Regions from separate parts of the Exiguobacterium sp. s5 genome, predicted to be linked through region 2. Evidence: riboswitches for the same ligand, from Rfam matches in the RefSeq annotation. Region 2 holds a riboswitch; the other holds the start of a gene.
The links. A riboswitch is a leader RNA that binds a small molecule or an ion and turns the genes downstream of it on or off. The one in region 2 is predicted to bind thiamine pyrophosphate.
Positions count from the first base shown of each region.

Region 1: linked by a shared signal. The riboswitch ahead of thiT (energy-coupled thiamine transporter ThiT) and the one ahead of KNP60_RS11680 (YkoF family thiamine/hydroxymethylpyrimidine-binding protein) in region 2 are both predicted to bind thiamine pyrophosphate.

Region 1 covers NZ_JACSLK010000002.1:171,658-179,059, forward strand. Annotated here, with positions in the region: gene sdaAA (L-serine ammonia-lyase, iron-sulfur-dependent, subunit alpha) at 1-229, opposite strand, end outside; gene sdaAB (L-serine ammonia-lyase, iron-sulfur-dependent subunit beta) at 242-904, opposite strand; gene KNP60_RS04980 (DAK2 domain-containing protein) at 968-2,650, opposite strand; gene KNP60_RS04985 (Asp23/Gls24 family envelope stress response protein) at 2,673-3,035, opposite strand; gene rpmB (50S ribosomal protein L28) at 3,289-3,477, shown strand; gene KNP60_RS04995 (thiamine diphosphokinase) at 3,536-4,123, opposite strand; gene thiT (energy-coupled thiamine transporter ThiT) at 4,123-4,695, opposite strand; TPP riboswitch at 4,772-4,872, opposite strand; gene rpe (ribulose-phosphate 3-epimerase) at 4,892-5,548, opposite strand; gene rsgA (ribosome small subunit-dependent GTPase A) at 5,550-6,434, opposite strand; gene pknB (Stk1 family PASTA domain-containing Ser/Thr kinase) at 6,479-7,402, opposite strand, start outside.
Region 2 covers NZ_JACSLK010000005.1:153,809-161,210, forward strand. Annotated here, with positions in the region: gene KNP60_RS11665 (energy-coupling factor transporter transmembrane component T family protein) at 1-174, opposite strand, end outside; gene KNP60_RS11670 (ABC transporter ATP-binding protein) at 171-1,502, opposite strand; gene KNP60_RS11675 (ECF transporter S component) at 1,495-2,070, opposite strand; gene KNP60_RS11680 (YkoF family thiamine/hydroxymethylpyrimidine-binding protein) at 2,063-2,656, opposite strand; TPP riboswitch at 2,736-2,836, opposite strand; gene KNP60_RS11685 (GTP-binding protein) at 2,899-4,092, opposite strand; gene KNP60_RS11690 (hypothetical protein) at 4,194-4,457, opposite strand; gene KNP60_RS11695 (SMP-30/gluconolactonase/LRE family protein) at 4,470-5,351, opposite strand; gene rlmN (dual-specificity RNA methyltransferase RlmN) at 5,525-6,586, opposite strand; gene KNP60_RS11705 (amidase family protein) at 6,656-7,402, opposite strand, start outside.

The DNA.
Region 1 (7,402 bases), on a different contig from region 2:
AGTCGGTCATGAGCACGGCGTCATTCCCCGTCAACCCCGTCACGGACGTCACGCCTTCGAGTGCCCGCGCAACCGCCTCTTCCATCACCTCGAGGTTGCGTTCCATCATGCCGACGACGTCTTCACGCGTCGAGCGTCTGACGTGTACTTCTTGCTCAATCATCACTTCTGAGATCGGGATGCCCCGCTCTGTTGCCGTTCTGACTAATTCTTCTACTGATTTAAACATATTGGTGTCTCCTTATTCCCCAAAGATGGCTACCCGCTCGATTTGAGGTAACCGCTCGATTTCCGCTAACACGTCTTTTGACAAATGATCATCAATCTCGATCGCCATGAGCGCTTGCTTGCCTTTCTCATGACGGCTCACTTCCATATGGCCGATGTTCAGCTCGTGTCTGGCCAAAATCCCCGTCACGGCCGCGATCGCCCCGAAGCGATCGTGGTGCAAGACGACGAGTGCCGGCCCGCCGCCCGACAATTTGAGCGGGAATCCGTTCAACTCGGTGATCTCGATCGTCCCGCCGCCGATTGAAATCCCGACGATCTCAAACGTGCCGTCCTCGTCTTCTAGGCGGACGCGGGCCGTGTTCGGATGATCCGTCAGCGCATCGCTCGTCTCAAAGACGACCTCGATGCCACGTTCTTTCGCGAGATCGAGCGCTTGCGGGATCCGTAAGTCGAACGTATCGAAGCCCATGATGCCACCGACGATGGCCACATCGGTCCCGTGTCCCCGATACGTATCGGCGAACGACCCATAAAACGTGATGTGCGCGAGCCGTGGCGTCCGCCCGAACAGTTTTCCGGCCATGAGACCGATGCGGGCGGCGCCCGCCGTATGCGAACTCGATGGACCGACCATGACCGGTCCGATGATATCAAACACACTGCGATATTTCATCGCATTTCCCCCTTTCAAAAAAACCCTACCTTCATTATACAGAAGGTAGGGCTGAGTTACAGCTTATTCCACACTAAAAATGTAGGAGTAGAGCGGTTGTTTCCCGTCATGAACCTCGATTTCGATCTCGTCGTTCTTCGACTCGATGTACGCCGAGAGTGCCTCCACGTCTTCTGCTGACGAACCTTCGCCCGTCAGGATCGTGATGATCTCGTCGTCGGCATCGACGAGGGCGTCGACTAATTTCTTCGCCGCTTCGAGGCTCGAGGCCGATGAGGCGACGATTTTCTTCTCGGCGATCGCCATGTGGTCGTCTTTACGAATCTCGACACCGTCGATGCTCGTATCACGAACCGCATACGTCACTTGACCAGACTTGACGGTACTAGCCGCCGTCTTCATGACGCTTTCGTTCGTCTCCACATCGGCTTCCGGGTTGAACGCGATCGCTGCCGCAAGTCCTTGTGGCACCGTCTTCGTCGGAATGACCGAGACGCCGCAAGGTGCGACCGATGCCGCTTGTTCGGCAGCCATGATGATGTTCGAGTTGTTCGGGAAGATGAAGACATGGTCCGCGTTGGCCGCTTCGATCGCCTTGACGATATCTTCCGTCGACGGGTTCATCGTCTGACCGCCTTCGATGACGTGAGCCGCACCGAGTGAACGGAACAAGTCGCTGACGCCTTCACCCATGGCGACCGTGACGATCGCATACGGTGCTTTCGCCTTCGGAGCCGTCGGTTGGACGCCATGTTGGTTCGCGCCGTGCTCTTCTTCTAAGATGGTCGAGTGCTGTTGACGCATATTCTCGATTTTGACAGCGACGAGTTCACCGTAACGCTGTCCTTTCGTGATGACGTCGCCTGGCGTCTCGACGTGAACGTGAACTTTAAGCAACTCTTCATCTGCGACGACGAGGAGTGAGTCCCCGAGTTCAGACAGTTCGTTGCGGAACGCGTCCTCGTTGAACGGGGCATCCTTCAACTTCGCATCTTGGAAACGAACCATGATTTCCGTGCAATAACCGAACTCGATGTCTTCGGTCGACATGAATCCTTGCGCGGCGTGGGCATGATGTTCGGCTTCGATGAGCGCATCCATGACCGGTGCATGTGGCTTCTCGAGCTCTTTTCCTTCGAGGCTCGCAAGGAACCCTTCATAAATAACGAGCAAGCCTTGGCCGCCCGAATCGACGACGCCGACTTCTTTTAAGACCGGCAATAAGTCCGGCGTCCGCTCGAGTGAAGCTTTCGCTTCCACGATCACACGTTCCATGAACTCGTTGAAGTCGCTCGTCGACTCTGAAGCACGGAGCGCTTCGTCGGCCGCTTCACGAGCAACCGTCAAAATCGTTCCTTCAACCGGTTTCATAACCGCCTTGTATGCCGTGTCGACACCACGTTTCAATGCCTCAGCGAAATCGACTGTCGACACTTCGGTCTTTCCTTCGATCGCTTTACCGAAGCCACGGAACAATTGGCTTAAAATAACACCGGAGTTCCCGCGTGCCCCCATCAAGAGACCACGTGCAAACTTCGATGAGACGTCAGCGATATTTGCCGTGTTGAGTGCGGCCACTTCCTTCGCACCCGATGTCATCGTCAAATTCATGTTCGTCCCCGTGTCGCCATCCGGCACCGGGAAGACGTTAAGCGAATCTACATAATCCGCATTCTGGCTCAAGTTGGCTGCACCGTTCGCGACCATGTTCGCGAACACCAATCCATCTAAACGTTTTAAACCCACACCAAATCCTCCTTCGTTCTCGTCAGTCATTCGTCAGACGAACGCCTTGTACGAATATGTTTACCGACGAAACGTTTAATCCTAAAGTTTCACCGAGCGTGTATTTTACACGGCTTTGCACGTTATATGCGACTTCCGACACTTTCGTCCCGTAGCTCACAATGATGTGCATGTCGATATGTACGTCTTCTCCATCTTGACGTACGACCACGCCTCGGGCGTAGTTTTCACGCTTCAATAGTTCTGCAATCCCGTCTTTCAATTGAGCTTGAGACGCCATTCCCACAACGCCGAAACATTCCATCGCCGCACCGCCTGCGAGTGTTGCGACCACGTCGTTCGTGATGTCAATATTGCCATATGTTGTCTTCATTTCAATTGCCATATGGAGTAGCCTCCTTCATTCGGAATGATTCCTTCACTACATTCTACAATAAGTACCTAGTTATTAAAAGAACCTGCTCCATAAACTCGGTCAATTGTAGCCGTAACCCTCATTCATTATTAAAATCCTTTCCAGTAATGTCAAGTTTTTTTCTTGTCATCCTATGATTTTCTAGTTGCATCGTGAAAAAACCCGTGCTAATATAAACGAGTGTCTATTAGGACGAACCCACATAAAAAAGGAGGGGAAACGCATGGCACGTAAATGCTACGTAACAGGTAAATCACCTAAATCAGGTAACAACCGTTCGCACGCACTCAACAAGACAAAACGCACTTGGGGTGTAAACGTACAAAAAGTTCGTATTCTCGTTGACGGTAAACCTAAACGAGTTTGGGTTTCAGCTCGCGCTCTTAAATCAGGTCTCGTTGAACGCGTATAATTTTTATACACGAACGAAATAAATCCCAGCGGCATTCGCCGATGGGATTTTTTTGTGTTCATTTTTTGACATACAGCACGAGGACCATACCTTCGTGCACGATCAAGTCCGCCGCCTCACCGGCCCACTCGTTCGAGATCGTGAGCGCCTCATGGCTGACGACATCGTGACGGTCAAGCGGATATTTGACGCCGCGGATTGACACGTTCGCCCGCTTCCACGGGATGAGCGACAAATAATGATCGGCTTGACGTGGGAGCTCGTGACGCCCAGCTCCAACAAGACGAACGGTTTGCCCGGCCGTGAACAAACGCATCTCTGGATATGCCTCGAGCAGCCCGATATTGCCGAGCGTCATGTCGAGGCGTCCACCGAGAGCGCCGTACACGAGCATCTCCGTCGCCCCGTGTCCACGGGCCGCCTCGAGCGCAATCTCAAGGTCGGTCACGTCTTTTTCAGATGGGTAACGGACGGCGTCGATCGGCACTTCGCCCGTGAAGGAGTCGAAATCGCCGACGACGAGATCCGGGTTCAGCCCTTGGTTCAACAGTGTCTCGTACCCTCCGTCGACGCCGATGATGTAATCGACGTCACGAGGGAGTCCCGAGATTGGTTCCGGGCTGGCCGCCACAATCAACACCCGCATTAGCGGAGGCCCCGGGTCGCGAGCGTGGCGAAACGTGGTGCCGAGACGAACAAGAGAACGAGGACGACGGCCGACACGAGGAAGGACGGCAACATATACGTCATGTTATAAGCAAACGAATAGGCGACGACCGGCCCTTCCGCGTACTCGGCGAAGAAGACGATCCCTGATAAGACGTGGGCGCCGTAGCGAAGCAGTGAACCGAGGAGCGCCCCGAGCACCAAGTAGACGACGAGCGTCTTTTTCGCCTCGTCCTTGGCGGCCCGTTTCACTTGACCAGCGAACAGTCCGGCCATACCGACGACACCGTAAGCGAACGTGTAGTCGAGCAGGAACTGGACCGGTGTGAAAATGTAAGCCCCGAACAGCAGTTGCAACGTTCCGACGAGCGCTCCTGTCGCCAGTCCGCCTTTTAATCCATGGCGGTACGCCATCACAAAGATCGGCAACATCGCCAGGCTGATCGATCCGCCCTGCGGCATCCGGAACGGGATGAGCAAATCAAAGATCAAGCCGAGTGCGGCGAACAATGAGATTTCAATGAGCGCCTGTAGTTTTAAACGTTGTTTCATCTTATTCCCTCCTTATTATATGAGCGAACGACAAAAAGCAGCATGACGTAAACGCCATGCTGCTATCGAGTAGCAACGTGCATTTTCGCCACATCCCTACGTCCGTGTGAACGGAACAGGTTCAAAGGGTTAGCAAATGCCTCTCAGCCACAGAATGTGACACCCCTTGCGACAATATTTGTTGTTCTATCGACGATTATACACGAGATGCGTGACGAATGCTATCGATTGCGTCTTTATAGCTCGGCTCGTTATAGATGGCTGAACCAGCCACGAGCACATCAGCTCCAGCGTCGATGCATAATTTCGCCGTCTCTGCGTTGACACCGCCGTCAATCTCGATTTCAAAGTCGAGACGACGCGCTTGGCGCATCTCGCTCAGCGCCGCGATTTTCGGGACGACCGATTCGATGAATGCCTGGCCCCCAAAGCCAGGGTTCACCGTCATGAGGAGCACCATGTCGACGTCATCGAGCACGTGTTCAATCGATGACAGCGGCGTATGCGGATTCAAGACGACACCACACTTGGCGCCGGCCGCTTTGATTTGTTGCAACACGCGATGCAAATGATTCGTCGCTTCAACGTGAACCGTGACGATATCCGCCCCGGCCTTGATGAAATCTTCGACGAACCGTTCGGGCTGGTCGATCATCAAATGGACGTCTAACACCATGTCCGACTTCTTCCGTAAGCTCGCTAACACCGGTAGGCCGATTGAGATGTTCGGGACGAATTGACCGTCCATGACGTCAAAATGGATGTAATCCGCTCCGGCCTCTTGGACCGCCTTCACTTCTGCCTCTAAATTGGCGAAGTCCGCCGCTAAAATCGATGGTGCAATTTTAATCATGTTAGTACCTCCGTTGTCTATCGTTTAACTCTGCCATAAACGTAACATAATTCTCATAGCGGGTGGAAGCGATTTCTCCCGCCTCGACGGCCGCTTTGACGGCACAACCTGGTTCGTTCAAATGGGCACAACCGCGGAATTTACAGTCATCATGCCGCTCGACGAACTCAGGGAAACACCAGCGCATCTCTTCGACTTCGAGTTCTTCTGGGAACTCGAGGCTCGAGAAACCAGGCGTATCGGCCACGAGCCCGTCAGCGAGCGTGATCAGCGTGACGTGACGCGTCGTGTGCTTACCGCGCCCAAGTGATTTCGAGATCTTCCCGGTTGCAAGTTCAAGCTCAGGTGCGACCGCGTTCAAGAGCGAACTCTTACCGACCCCGGTCTGTCCGGCGAACACACTCGTCTTCTCCTTAAACGACCCGCGGATTTTTTCGATCCCCGACCCGTCCTCGGTCGACGTCTCGATGACCTCATAGCCGATGGAACGATATAAAGCCGCTGCTTCGTGAATCTTCTCCCGTTCCGCCTCCGTCAACAAATCCATTTTCGTCAAAACGATAATCGGATGGACTTGCTTCGACTCGATCAAGACGAGGAAACGGTCGAGCAGATGGAACGAGAACGCCGGCTCTTTTACCGAGAATAACAAGAACGCTTGATCGATGTTGGCAATCGGCGGGCGGACGAGATGGTTCGACCGCTCGTCAACAGCCAATATATAACCGGTACCATCCCCTTGGTCTTGGATGTCGACATCGTCACCGACGACCGGCGAGATGTTCCGGTTGCGGAAATTGCCGCGGGCGCGACAACGGATCTCTTGTTTTTCTTCCGTCATGACGTCATAAAATCCGCCTTGTAATCGAATAATCGTACCTTTCATTCCATTCCCTCCTTAGAAAAAGAGGCGACGCGCACGCCACCTCTTCATTGTGAATCTTTTGCTTGTGCGTAAGTCACCGTATCCGTGCGAACGACTTCGCCGTCGACTTCAATCGTCGCGGTTCCGACTTCGTCCGGTGCGATGACGAGCGTATACGAGTAAGTCGTTGTCTCCGTTATCTTATCACGCAACACCTCGACTTCGCCACGGGCGTCGACCGTCCGAATGACGACTTCGAGTGCCTCGGCTTCTTCGCCTTCAGCGGGCGGCTCGATTTCGACGTTGACTTCCCGTTCAATCGAGACGTCCGTCGGTTCTACCCCTTGTGACACGATGACGGTCAGTTCCGTCCCCGGGTCGACTGCCGTACCGGCCGTCGGGAGTTGACGGATGATTTGATTCGCAGGAACGCTCGTTGAATACTCATCACGTTTGACGATTTTCAAGCTATTCTGTTCGGCATACGTTGTCGCTTCCTCGAACGTATAGCCCGCCAAGTTGGCGAGTTCGATTTTATTGCTGCCGGTCGAGACGACGAGCGTCACCGTCTCTTCAGATGGGACGACCTCGTTGCCTGGGGCGATCGATTGGGAGATGACATCCCCGCTATCGACCGTCTCGGATGCCTCCGACTGAATCTCGATGTCCGTGAACTCAAGATCTTTGAGCGTCCGCTCGGCCGACGACTGGGACAGTCCTTCAACATCCGGCATCTCGACCGTCTCTTTTCCGGCCGAGACGACAATCGTCACGGTCGTCCCACGTTTCGGCTTCCGTCCGGCTTGCGGTGTCTGCGAGATGACGTCGCCAGCGGCGATGTTGTCACTTGCCCGTTCAGTTGCCTCGACGACAAAACCGGCCGTTTCGAGCTCGGTCGTCGCCTCGTCGCTCGTCATGCCGACGACGTCCGGCACGACGGCACGGGACATCTCGTCAGCGATGACGTAAGCCCCAATCCCGCCACCGAT
Region 2 (7,402 bases):
GATCATGAACAACCCCCATCTTCTCCAGCTCACGGCAGAGAATAGCGTTTGAAGTGTAACTGTTCCGAGAAAAACAGCAAGCGGAGTCCAAGGGTTATACATGAAGGCGAGACCGAACATGAGACATGCCACGGTCAGAAATTTAATCGTCGGGTTCATCTCATGAAATGTCATCGCGATTCCTCCATCAATAAGCCGTGGGTGCGTAGTAATTCTTTTTCATCCCAGAGTGAAGCGTCATATGGCCCACTCAAGTCGCCGTCACACATCAAATAATATGTGTTCGCAATCCGCGCGAAGCTGAGGTCGTGCGTCACAAACAAAATCGTCTGGCCGGATCGTGTTCGTTCGACCATTAAGTCATAGAGCGCACGAAGCGATACCTCGTCTTGTCCGGCAGTCGGTTCATCAAACGCAATCAGTTGTTTATTAGACAGCATCATCACTCCGATGGCGAGCCTTCGTTTTTGACCGTGACTAAGGGAGAGTGGATGGTGGTCACGCACTGATTCGAGCCCGAGCCGCGTTGAGACGTCCTCAATCGGGCGATTATGGCCATATGCGAGTTCTCGAGTCACATCATTCGTAACGAATAGATGCGCCGGTGATTGCGGGACGAGGCCGACTTTACGCTGTTTCCGGGCTAGGCTTCGCAGCCATGTCGACTTTCCGCTACCATTTCGACCGAGCACCGCAATGAGATCACCCTCAGCGACCTTTAACTCGCTCGCTGCTAATTGAAATGTTTTTCGTTTTAATTCCGGTATGTGAAATAACATTTCCTTTCCTCGTTCAACTTTAATTGGAGAGAACGCATAATCCGGTCGGACGATGAACGGCCCATCATAGTCGATGCGCCCGTTCACGAGCTTCACTTGTCGGTCAAAGAAATCACCCCATATGTATGGCCGATGCTCGATGACGACAACGTTTACGGTCTGTGCGACGCCGTCGAGCCAACGGACGAAATGATGGGCGGTCTCAGGATCGAGGTGAGCGAGCGGCTCATCGAGGAGGAGCCACTCGGGGCGGCCAATCAAGGCACAAGCGACGGCAATTTGCTGCTTCTCTCCCCCCGATAGATCATGGATGGTACGGTGACGATAATCGGTCAAATGCAACGCCTCTAACATTGTGGTGACACGGGCCATCATCTCGTCTCTCGCGACGGCAAAGTTTTCGAGCGTGAAAATCAATTCTTCTTCGACCGTCTGCATGACGAACTGACTGTCCGGGTCCTGAAAGACCGTTCCGACGCGCCGGTTCACTTCGCCAGCTTCATACGTATCATAAGAGCGATCGAACAAGTGCAATCTGCCCGTCACGATGCCATCACAATTGTCCGGATAGAGACGATTCATCAAAGCGAGCAATGTTGATTTTCCCGACCCACTTGCCCCTGTAATGACCGTTCTCCCTTTTGTTAGACGTAGTGTGATATCCGTCAAGACATCGCATTTCTTGTTCGGATAACGAAATGTCAGATGTTCTGCCTCAACCATGCATACGGTCCTGTCGCGCGAGAGCATACCCATCAAGCGCGCCCGTCCGAAGCAACAAGTCGCTCAAAATCTTACCGCCCAGACCAGCAATCAACATCCCGCTCGTTGCGCGTAGTGCGAACATCGTAGCCACATATGTCGGACTGAGGGCATTGAGCCCTCCCATGACGTACGTATATGCGAAACTTGTCACAGCAGCACTGAATCCGGCGAGCATGAGCACCCAAAGATCATAGCGTTTATAACCCGTCAAAGCGAACGCCGCTTCGGCGCCGATCCCTTGAACGATCCCGACTAAAATGATGCGCGGTCCGATGGCGTTGCCAATCATCATCTCAATCGTCGCCGCAAGCACTTCGGACAAGAATGCAGCCCCAGGCTTGCGAATGATATAAGCTGCGATAATCGAGACGATGAACCATATCCCAAAAATCCATTCGTAGGCGATTGGTCCAATCAGACCGGCCCACAAGTTCCCAGCATGGACGAACGCCAAATAGACCACCGCGAACACGACCGATAAAATCGACAACAAGACGATCTCTTTTAACTTCCACGATTTAAGCATCCATGCGTCCCTCGTGTGACGGACTATTCACGCTGAACGTCACCGTCATGACGACGTGGCTTGTCTTCTGTCGGACGCGATCAAACGTCGCCTCATAGAAAGCGAACACCGGCTCGATGTCCCCATGTATACCTGAGGCGTAATGCATCGAGTCATTGAAGACACCTCGCTCTTTCGCAAAAGCGATTTCTTCGTAGATGATGTCCATATAGTCGTCATCACCGAGCGGATAGAGCGCGAACTGTGAGGAGACATATTGCGGACCGACGGGACCATTAAGCGGTTCGCTCGACACAACGAGCACTTCATCTCCGGCCGTATCCCCTGGACACCCGACCGAGAACGTCCCGCTCATCGACACATGTTCCCCTGTCTTCGTCGCGTGTGACAGCACGGTCTTAGCCACATCGAATACATGCTCACTTCGTCCACGGATGACCGTCGACACGTCATCGGTATGTCGCCAGACGTTTTGTAAATCCGTCTCCTTCAACGCCCCTTTGATGATGCTCACGAAATCAGTCGTCATCGGGCTCAGTGTAAAGCGGAACCCGACGATCGGGCTCGTTCCACATTGTTTGTTCATGTTCTATTCCCCCTTATTATGTGTACACAAAAAAGCCGCATCCATGAGAATGCGGCCACTCGTCCAATTTTAATCCATTAGAAAAAGTGCCACACTTCCTCACGCCGGTATTACCCGGATCGAGTCATAAGGGATTGGAGCCATGCTCACATCTCAGCCGAAGCACCCCTAGTGTAGTCCAATGTATGCGGTTGTTTATGCAAGAATCAGTATAGACGACCGCTTTCATTTTGTAAACGGTCTTATGAGAACGTGACGACCTCGTTCCCCGGAAGTGTGTCCCGGAGCGTCGACCAATCCAGCGCCATCTCCTCATCTGTCAGCAGACAGTGATCGAGCTCTTGTTCGATGATGGCTCGATCCATCCGCTGCCCAATCAAGACGAGCTCCGTCTGTCGGTCCCCGTACGGCTCGACATAGTCGGCGGCGAGTTCCGGTTCGGCCGTGAACATGTGACGACGCTCATCTTCCGGAAGCGTCGCGAGCCAGCGCCCGGCATGTTCGAGCGTCGAGGCGTAACCCGCTTGTGAAAACAGACAGGCGAGGTCGTTCCGGGAAGCAATCCATAAGAACCCTTTCGCGCGGACGATTTCTTCCGGAAACGCCTCGATCCAGGCATGGAGACGCTCCGGGTGGAACGGCCGACGCCGACGATAGACGAATGAACTGATGCCGTATTCTTCCGTCTCCGGCGTGTGCACATCTGTCTCAAGTTCTTGAATCCACCCGGCCGCATGCATCGCCTGTTCGAAATCGAACAAATTGACATCCAACAGCTCGGTCAATTCCACGTTCGCATGGACAGACGTCAACAGCTTCGCGGTTGGGTTGAGCGCCTTCAACAGTCCGGTCATCTCGCCGAGTTCGGTCTCGGTCACGCGATCCGCCTTGTTTAAGACGATGATATCGGCGAATTCGACTTGGTCGACGAGTAGGTCGACGACTTCGCGGACGTCCGTCGCCTCAATCGCCTGATTACGTTCATGGAGCGACTCGCCCGAGTTGAAATCTGTTAAGAACCGAAACGCATCGACGACGGTCACCATCGCATCGATATAGACTCGGCTCGTCAAATCGATGCCGAGGGCGTCATCGGCATATGTAAACGTTTGGGCGACCGGGATCGGCTCTGAGATACCGGACGACTCGATGATGATTCCGTCGAGGTCAAGGTCGTTCGCAAGCTCTGCTACCGCCTCGAGCAGGTCCTCACGGAGCGTGCAACAGATGCAGCCGTTCGATAGTTCGACCAACTTTTCGTCCGTCCTCGAAAAACCGCCCTGTTCAATCAATCGCTCATCGATATTCAACTCGCTCATGTCGTTGACGATGACGGCGTATTTCTTGCCCGTCCGATTGTTCAATATGTGGTTCAATAGTGTCGTCTTACCGCTTCCTAAATAACCGGACAGCACGGTGATCGGGATTCGTCTCATTCTACCCACTCCTAAATAGTAATCATTACTTTTTAGATATTGACGGGTCGGTGACGTCTTGTCAAGAAAAAACACGCCCGTTTCCGGACGTGTTCTCCTGCCTATTCTTCTAACGCCTTGCGTTCGGCCTCTGAGCGTGGATAGGCGTTCGCCTGCCATTCGGCTCGATAAATCGAGTCGAGCTGGGTCAGACCGACCTCATCCGCGTCCTTGTCGGCATCCACACTCGGCGTCTCATCCCACCGCGGATTCAAATACGTATGATCGTCTTCCCGATTCGCTTCCAACAGCTTTTGAATCCCGACCCGAGCGACCGCCGCGAGCGCCAAACCGATTCCCGCACGAACGAGCAATCGTTTTACCATCTTCGTACCTCCTTATCGACCAAACCGATAGAGCGGCATCCCTTTCACATCTGTATCAATTTTAAAGACCGAACCTGCGTCCGGATGGGCCTCGAGCGCCGCGTCATCCATCCCTTCGCGCGCCGTCGTGATGGCAAGTTGTTTCAAGTCATCACCGACGAAACAGCATGACGTGACATTCGGGGCCGGCACGAGCACCTCGAGCACTTTTTCACCCGTCTTCGGATTCCAGCGCGAGACGCGTCCGCCCGCGAAGTGGGCAATCCATAAAAAGCCGTCCTCATCGGAGGTCATGCCGTCCGGGAATCCTTCCTCATCTTTGAAATCGATGACGACTTCCCCATCCCCGAGTGTTCCTGTTTTCAAGTCGAACGGGTATTTGCGGACCGTCTCGGTCGGTGTATCGATATGGTAGAACGTCGAGTGGTCCGGAGACCATGTCAGACCGTTCGACAGCGTCAGTTCACTGAGCATGACCTCGGTCGTGCCGTCACGGTTCAAGCGATAGAGCGTCGCCTCGTTCTCCTCGTCGTTGAGATGAAGCGTCCCAGCAAAGATTCGTCCGTATGGGTCGGCCTTTCCGTCGTTGAAGCGAAGATCCCCTTCCGGGTCATCGAGTTCGACGAGTTTATCGAGTCGTTTCGATCCCTCGTCCCATTCATAGATGCCGTCTTTCAAGCCGACGACGACGCCGTCTGTCACTTTCGGGACCGCAAACCCGATCTGTTGTCCCATATCGAACGATGACAGCTCGTCTTCCTTTTCGTCGTACCACCAAAGTGTGTGTCCTTCGATGTCGACCCAATAGAACCGTTTCAGTTCAGCATCCCAACACGGGCCTTCCCCAAGTGTATTTCTGACTCGAATCCATAACGCAGCGTTTACTGTCTCCATTGAATTGCCTCCACTCTCTACATTGATTTCAACTGACTATTCCCTGAGCGGACGAGGTCTATTCAAGATTTTTCAAAATCGTTCCGCAGAGTTAGGGGCGATGTCCGTCTTTCCTTCGCCGGAGCGGCTCTATGAAAAAAAACTCCTTGAATCATTCGATTCAAGGAGTCCACTTATTTCGCACCTTCGACGTTCATATGTTTACTGCGCAACTGGCCGCATGCCGCATCGATGTCAGTCCCGTGTTCAAGGCGGACACCGGTGTTGATGCCACGCTTCTTCAAGACATCATAGAACGCCATGATGTCCTCCGAGGTACTGCGCTCGTATTGGATATGCTCGTTGACCGGGTTATACGGGATCAAGTTGACGTACGACTTGTCCTTAATATCGTCGATGAGCGCCGCCAATTCCTCGGCGTGCTCCGGTAGATCGTTCACTTTCGACAGGAGAATATATTCGAACGTGATTCGTTTGTTCGTCTTCTCGACGTAATACCGGATGGCCGGCATGAGCTTGTCGAGCGGGAACGCCCGGTTGATTTTCATGATTTGCGTCCGTAGCGCGTCGTTAGGCGCATGGAGCGACAGCGCCAAGTTGATGCGCAAATCGAGGTCCGCGAACTTGTAAATCTTGTCGGCGAGTCCGCTCGTCGAGACGTTGATTTTACGCGGCGCGATCGCGAGACCGCGCTCGTCCTTGACGACACGCAGGAAGTCGACCAAGTTGTCAAAGTTATCGAACGGTTCGCCGATCCCCATGACGACGATATGGCTGACCCGGGCCCCTTCGCCGACTTCGTCCAAGTAGTGTTGCACGGTCATGATTTGTTCGACGACTTCGCCCGCCGTCAAATCACGTGTCTTCTTCAAGAGACCGCTCGCACAGAAGCTGCAGCCGATATTGCACCCGACCTGCGTCGTCACACAGACCGAACGGCCGTACTTATGTCGCATGAGCACCGTCTCGATATAGTGCCCGTCGTGTAGTTTAAGTAAAAATTTGACCGTCCCGTCGCCCGCCTCTTGTTTGACGAACAGGTCTTGCGTCGAGATGACGTATTCGGCGGCGATCGCCTCACGCACCTCGGCCCGTACCGAGATGTCCTCGATTTGTTTCACTCGGTCGATGTAGAGCGAGTCCCAGATTTGTCTCGCATGGAAGGCGCTGTATCCCCAAGAGACACACGCTTCTGTCAGCTGATCGAACGTCAGCCCGTATATAGATGGTTTCATTGCTATCTGTCCTTTCTTCAATCCGCATACGTACCATTGTAGCGGACGTGGACGACGGGTGCAACGTTCTTATAACGGTGGAACGGGACGCGAAATATGTCGCTCGAACGCATACGCCAGACGAATCAAGTCACGTTCGGCATAACTCGTCCCGGTGAACGATAGGCCGAACGGCGCCCCGCTCGCTTTCAAGCGATATGGGATCGTGATGGTTGGATGCCCGGCTTTTGCCGCCATGTCATAGTTCAAATCGTGAGGCAAGACGAGCGCGTGCAACTGCTGTTCGTTTAATAGGCGGTCGAGTCCGTCCGTCTTGGCGTCACGTACGTCATCGAGCCGGCGCGTTAAATAGGCCGCCTCGATGAGACGTCCCGACAATCTTTCCGCTTTCTCGAACGTCTTTTGTCCGTGCGGGATCGTCTCAGGATGTCTGTTGTTCCAGTCCATCAAATCCGACAACGTCTCGTACGGGAGCGTCGTCGTGGCCAGGTACGCCTCGATCCCGAGTTTGAACTCGTGGTACAAAATATCGCCTTGGTCGAGCGTATCATGGGCGGGCAGTTCGACTTCGACAAGGTCGATGCCGCTCTGTTTCAACAGCTCGGTCGTCTCACCGTATAATGCTTGTTCTTCTGCTGATAAATCAGCTTTGACGATCCCGACACGCATCCCGACCGCTTGGCGCTCGTCGAGGCACGTCCGATACGGCGGGCCGGCCGGGAGGTTGAGTGTCGCCGGGTCCGCCGGGTCTTCCCCTACCATCGCCTCAAGTGCCCTTACCGCGTCTTCGAGCGTTCGTGCCATCGGTCCCGCCGT